3 regions of the Pectobacterium atrosepticum genome follow, and region 2 is predicted to be linked to each of the others. Evidence: predicted binding sites of a transcription regulator. Region 2 holds the regulator's gene; each other region holds the start of a gene.
What was found. Region 2 encodes LexA, which represses DNA repair genes until DNA is damaged. Its sites were predicted from a motif close to TNCTGTATGTACATACAGNA; they were not measured.

Region 1 (2,279 bases), 1.5 Mb from region 2:
GCCTGTGCATTTGAACCGATGAAAACGTAGCGACCATCACGTACTGCAACAGCTTCTGCCCACGGCTGACCTTGATTGACGGTGTAAATATTGCCGTTACGTAAAACTAAATCGGCAGTCTCTGCCGTTTCTGCCGCCATTAGCGTAGATGAAGAAAAAAGCAAACCTGAGACGGTGACAGCAAGTGCTGCGAGCCTGAAAGAAGTGTTTGGTGGCAAAGAATAATCGGTTGTCGCGTTGCCAGAAGATGGCGAGGGTGCCTTATTGGCGGTGTTTTGGGATAGGTTTTTGTTAGCGGTGCGGTGTGCACTATTTTTGTCCATACGTTATATCTCCATATATAGCGTTTATTCCTCATTGATGAGGCGCTGCTATTTTTCGGCAGCGATGGATAAATAACTGTACAGATTGTGCTCTGATTATCTCGATGAGCACGAAACGCACATGCTGTGATGATTTCCTTGGTTGATTGTTTACTGGTGACTTTTCTGTACGCTATAAAATGAAAAACCTCCGATAAATCGGAGGCTTATAATGGAATTATTGACAATAATCTCTAAGGTTAGCCTTAGAAAGGAATATCGTCGTCGAAATCCATTGGTGGTTCGTTGCTTTGTGCCGGGGCATTATTTTGTGAGGAAGATGCGTTCTGAGCTGGGCGCTGCTGAGCTTGTGCGCCGCCGCTGAACTGGTTTCCGCCCTGCGGTTGCTGAGGTTGACCCCAGCCGCCTTGTGGCTGACCGCCACCTGCATTGCCACCGCCTGCTGGTGCGCCGCCGCCCTGACGTCCACCTAGCATCTGCATGGTGCCGCCGACGTTAACGACGACTTCGGTGGTGTAGCGCTCTACGCCAGCCTGATCGGCCCATTTACGGGTTTGCAGTGCGCCTTCGATGTAGACCTGAGAGCCTTTACGCAGGTATTCGCCCGCGACTTCTGCCAGCTTGCCAAACAGAACCACACGGTGCCATTCGGTCTTCTCTTTCTGCTCACCGGTTTGCTTGTCACGCCAGCTTTCCGACGTAGCCAGCGTGATGTTGGCAACTGCACCACCATTCGGCATATAGCGGACTTCTGGGTCTTGACCCAGATTCCCGACAAGAATCACTTTATTAACGCCTCTGCTGGCCATGCTCGTGTCTCCTGATAAATCAATTTATGTAAGTCTAAACGATCAATTTTATCATGATACACATTTGTATCATACCTGCGAAATGGCTTCAGAAATGAAAGTAAGATTTGCAGCGTTTGCAAAAGTAAACGGGTTTAATACTGGATATTCATTCAGTTTTTTTTGTGCCATAATTGTTCGTTTCGTACCGGTTCTCTCCGTTCGGGAGACGATGACAAACCGTTTTTATTCCGGGAAGTGTGTGAATGGATAAGATCGAAGTTCGTGGTGCTCGTACCCATAATCTCAAGAATATCAATCTGATAATTCCCCGTGACAAGCTGATCGTCATCACCGGTCTGTCTGGTTCGGGTAAGTCATCGCTGGCGTTTGACACGCTGTATGCCGAAGGGCAGCGACGCTATGTGGAATCACTCTCCGCCTACGCCCGTCAATTCCTGTCACTGATGGAAAAACCGGATGTCGATCATATAGAAGGGCTGTCGCCCGCGATCTCTATCGAGCAGAAATCCACTTCACACAACCCGCGTTCCACGGTCGGGACGATTACCGAAATTCATGACTACCTGCGCCTGCTGTTTGCACGCGTGGGTGAACCGCGCTGCCCAGATCATGATGTGCCGCTGGATGCGCAGACCGTCAGCCAGATGGTGGACAACGTGCTGGCGCAGCCGGAAGGCAAACGCCTGATGCTGCTGGCACCGATCGTGAAAGACCGCAAAGGCGAGCACAGCAAGACGCTGGAAAACCTGGCCTCACAGGGCTATATCCGTGCTCGTATCGACGGCGAAGTGTGCGATCTGTCCGATCCGCCGAAGCTGGAATTACAGAAAAAGCACACCATTGAAGTTGTCGTCGATCGCTTTAAAGTGCGTGAGGATCTGGCTCAGCGGCTGGCGGAGTCGTTTGAAACCGCGCTGGATCTGTCTGGTGGTAGCGTGGTCGTGGCCGATATGGATGACCCTACTCAGCCTGAGCTGCTGTTCTCGGCGAACTTTGCCTGTCCGGTGTGTGGCTACAGCATGCACGAGCTGGAACCGCGTATGTTCTCGTTCAACAATCCGGCGGGGGCGTGCCCAAGCTGTGATGGTCTGGGCGTGCAGCAGTTCTTTGATCCGGCTCGCGTGGTACAAAATTCGGAGCTGTC
Region 2 (2,279 bases):
CAGATAATCGTGGAACAGCTTGACGGATTTCTGCTTGGGAACGTAATAACGGAAGACGCGCGGCCCGTCATTAATAAAGACGTGGCTAGGGAGTTCTACGCCATTGAATTCGAACGATTGCGAGGGGTCGGGTAAGCCCAATGCCAGACATTTCGCACGTAGCGTCAAGAGATCCGCCTGAGAGTTATAAGGCAGAACATAGAGTATAGGACGTGAGGGATCTAACCCCAACTCGACCACTGGATCTGCGGGAATAACTTTGCTTTTCACCAGCAGTTTCAGCGGGAGATTCAATAATTTATAGTAAATTTTACGCCAACCTGACATAACAACTTGGAGCCTCTTGTTAGCAATTCGCCGCAAGGATACCAGAAACTGCGTCGGAGATCTGTGGTGATGAGACAACGCAGGTAGGTTAAAATGCGAATTATGTAGAGTAAAAATAACGGAGGATAAATGAATAAAGCAACGGGGATGACCCGGATTATTAAAGCTACCGGTTATTCCTTTAAGGGGTTGCAGCAGGCGTGGCAGCATGAGGCCGCATTTCGTCAGGAAACCATATTGACGATTGTCGGCGTTATTATTGCGTGTTTACTGCCGGTTACGCTGGTCGAGAAACTGCTGCTGATTGGGTCTGTGGTATTGATTATGTTGTTTGAACTGGCCAACAGCGCTATTGAAGCCGTCGTCGACCGCATTGGCCTTGAACACCACGAATTATCCGGTCGGGCGAAAGATATTGGGTCGGCGGCCGTCTTTGTTGCCATCTTGTTAGCCGCTGTCGTATGGGGCAGCATCCTCTGGCAACATTTTGCCTGATGGCGCGCATAAACGAATAAAAGTCAGGGGCTTTGCCTATATCCCGATTCCCAATTGTGCGTTACCTGTATATACTCACAGCAAGACTGTATAAACAACCAGGGGGCGGAATGAAAGTATTAACAGCAAGGCAGCAGCAGGTTTATGACTTGATCCGCGATCATATTGCGCACTCCGGAATGCCGCCAACACGCGCGGAAATTGCTCAGCAGCTGGGATTTCGCTCTCCGAATGCGGCTGAAGAACATCTGAAAGCGCTGGCGCGTAAAGGCGTGATTGAAATTGTGTCGGGCGCTTCTCGTGGTATTCGTCTGTTAATGGAAGAAGAAACGGGTATTCCTCTGGTTGGCCGCGTAGCGGCTGGTGAACCTCTGCTGGCACAGGAACATATCGAATGCCGCTATCAGGTTGACCCTGCGATGTTTAAACCTAGCGCTGATTTCTTGCTGCGAGTCAGTGGTATGTCGATGAAAAATATCGGTATTATGGATGGCGATTTGCTGGCCGTACATAAAACAGAAGACGTGCGTAACGGGCAGATTGTGGTGGCACGTATTGACGATGAAGTGACAGTTAAACGACTGAAAAAACAAGGTAATACTGTGCATCTTCTCGCTGAAAATGAAGAGTTCGCTCCCATCGTTGTCGACCTGCGTCAGCAAAGTTTTTCGATAGAAGGCTTAGCGGTTGGCGTTATTCGTAACAGCGACTGGAGCTAATCGTCCGCACTGATGCACTGCTTGCCTATCTGGATCAGTGCATCATGTTCCGTGTGTTAATTCGCTAGTAATATATATTTAGTTACATTTGGCGTGTGTTTTCTACGACTCCCATTACCCCCTGTTTTTTCACTGCTTTTTTGCGGTGATTTCCCCTTTCTTTGTGCCATTCTAGTTACAGATACTTGGTTTTTTATTTTTAGTGAAATATTCGACTATAATTTCCACCAAGGTAAGCATTTTTATCTTGATTGGTCGTTTGGCGATTGATCATTAGCCACCACATTTAGGTCAGCCCAGTAATCAAGGGAGACAGTGGCGAAGAGCACCGTGGTGGCTCACATATTTATGATGCTGCTTACTGAATAATCTTATTTATCTGAAACTGACGCATAAGTCGGTAGTTACGATTTTTTTATGCGCAATGCACCTAAGGTATGGAGATTCTTATGAATAAAGACCAAGCCAGCGGTAACTGGAAACAGTTTAAAGGTAAAGCGAAAGAGCAATGGGGCAAATTAACTGATGACGATCTGACGGTCATTGAAGGTAAACGTGACCAACTGGTGGGTAGGATCCAGGAGCGTTACGGGTACGAAAAGGAAGCGGCGGAGAAAGAAGTGAAACACTGGGAAGATCACCACAAATATCACTGGTAGCAAACGCGATATCTCCCCGTAGAAAAGAAACGATAGCCTCTCAGGGCTATCGTTTTTTAATGGGAACGGTGTGGTCGTG
Region 3 (2,279 bases), 1.3 Mb from region 2:
CCATTATGCTGATGAGGATTGTTGGTAAGCCATCACCTGCGTTTACTAATCGCAACGATTTTTGTTGTTTTTTACCAACATTTCTTTCATGAGTATAAAGTCTGCATTTTTATCAAAATTAATAGATAAAACCTTCTTGAGTTTTCCTCTAACACCCCGCCATAACTGAATTGTGGCATTTTAGTCCTCAGCTGTTTTTAGTCTTTTTCCGTCTAATACTTATGCGATAAATCACAGAAAGAGTGTGAAGAAAATCCATATCAGGGGGAATCGCCAATGAAGCGGGTATTTCTCTAACTCAGTGCTGATGCGGGGTTGTGGGAGTTATCCACCATTTCTGTGGATAACTATGTGCATTATAGATAGACAACGTGTCCTAGCCGAGAGCTGGCGCGGGTTTTCGCCAGGTTGGCGCTATTCTCCACGGTTTTGTTAATCTATTTATTATCATTCACTTAAATAAAATCAAGTGTCTTGAACATCAACGGTGCGTAGTTGCATAAATTAACCTCGCTGGTTATCCCTGCATGTTACATTTTTACCAAATCTGGGGATAAATCATGATGGTTTTATCTGGTAGATTGAATATGAATGTGCTAGCAAATTCATTTGTCGATTAATCATCCAATTCAGCGATAATTTTCTTGATGCTGTTTTTATATCCAGTATCATGATGGTGGCAAATTTCGCCATTGGCACTCAGAATAAAGCATCGCGTGTTTAACGTTGTAGGGCGATGCTTGTTTGTACGATGGGTTGTGTCTGTGACGACGCAACCTGTGACGAAAATCGTCAGTCTATGTCTTTTACCTGCCTCTGTGCGTCCACCCACGAACATCGTATTTAGCGATGAGTAATAACGATAAGTAGCGTGTTTAACGATGAGTAAAGCATTCACACTGAATTCCGACTTTAAACCGGCAGGCGATCAGCCTGAGGCCATTCGTCGTTTAAAGGAAGGTCTGGAGGACGGGTTGGCGCACCAAACGCTGCTCGGGGTAACAGGCTCAGGTAAGACGTTCACGATAGCCAACGTGATTGCCGATCTCAATCGGCCGACGATGATGCTGGCACCGAATAAAACGCTGGCAGCTCAACTGTACGGCGAAATGAAAGAATTCTTCCCCGAGAATGCCGTGGAGTACTTCGTCTCGTACTACGACTATTATCAGCCTGAGGCCTACGTTCCGAGCTCGGATACCTTTATCGAGAAAGACGCGTCTGTTAACGAACATATCGAGCAGATGCGTCTTTCCGCGACAAAAGCGCTGCTGGAGCGGCGTGATGTGATCGTCGTGGCTTCGGTGTCCGCTATCTATGGTCTGGGCGATCCCGATCTCTATCTGAAAATGATGCTGCACCTGACGCAGGGGATGCTGATCGACCAGCGTGCCATTTTACGTCGTTTGGCTGAATTGCAATATGCCCGCAACGATCAGGCATTTCAGCGCGGTACGTTTCGCGTGCGGGGCGAGGTGATCGATATCTTCCCTGCGGAGTCTGACGAAATCGCACTGCGCGTTGAATTGTTCGATGAAGAAGTGGAACGCCTGTCGCTGTTTGACCCGCTGACGGGGCATGTCCTCCAAACGGTGCCGCGCTATACCATCTACCCGAAAACGCACTATGTGACGCCGCGTGAGCGTATTTTGCAGGCGATGGAAGACATCAAAGTTGAATTGGCCGATCGCAAGAAGGTACTACTGGCGAACGATAAGCTGGTGGAGGAGCAGCGACTGAGCCAGCGCACGCAGTTTGATCTGGAGATGATGAACGAACTGGGGTACTGCTCCGGCATCGAAAACTACTCACGCTATCTCTCTGGACGTGGCCCCGGTGAACCGCCACCGACACTGTTTGACTATCTTCCTGCTGATGGGCTACTGGTCATTGATGAATCTCACGTCACTGTGCCCCAGATCGGCGGTATGTATCGCGGCGACCGTGCGCGTAAAGAGACGCTGGTCGAATACGGTTTCCGGCTGCCTTCCGCGCTGGATAACCGGCCGATGAAATTTGAAGAATTTGAAGCGCTGGCCCCGCAGACGATCTATGTGTCTGCGACGCCGAGTCACTATGAACTGGAAAAATCGGGCGGTGACGTTATCGATCAGGTGGTCCGTCCCACTGGATTGCTCGATCCGATCATTGAAGTACGGCCTGTCGGGACACAAGTGGATGACCTGCTTTCCGAGATTCGCCTGCGTGCAGCGATTAACGAACGTGTGCTGGTGACGACGTTGACCAAGCGGATGGCGGAAGATCTGACGGAATATCTG

Region 1: the regulator LexA is predicted to act here: its motif matches at 1,271-1,290, upstream of uvrA (excinuclease ABC subunit UvrA).
Region 3: the regulator LexA is predicted to act here: its motif matches at 649-668, upstream of uvrB (excinuclease ABC subunit UvrB).

What each region holds. Positions count from the first base shown of each region.
Region 1 covers NZ_CP009125.1:4,046,399-4,048,677, reverse strand. The annotation lists gene GZ59_RS17905 (amidohydrolase) at 1-323, opposite strand, end outside; gene GZ59_RS17900 (single-stranded DNA-binding protein) at 569-1,132, opposite strand; gene uvrA (excinuclease ABC subunit UvrA) at 1,378-2,279, shown strand, end outside.
Region 2 covers NZ_CP009125.1:596,479-598,757, forward strand. The annotation lists gene plsB (glycerol-3-phosphate 1-O-acyltransferase PlsB) at 1-327, opposite strand, end outside; gene GZ59_RS02650 (diacylglycerol kinase) at 457-822, shown strand; gene lexA (transcriptional repressor LexA) at 933-1,541, shown strand; gene GZ59_RS02660 (CsbD family protein) at 1,991-2,200, shown strand; gene zur (zinc uptake transcriptional repressor Zur) at 2,247-2,279, opposite strand, start outside.
Region 3 covers NZ_CP009125.1:1,927,628-1,929,906, forward strand. The annotation lists gene uvrB (excinuclease ABC subunit UvrB) at 882-2,279, shown strand, end outside.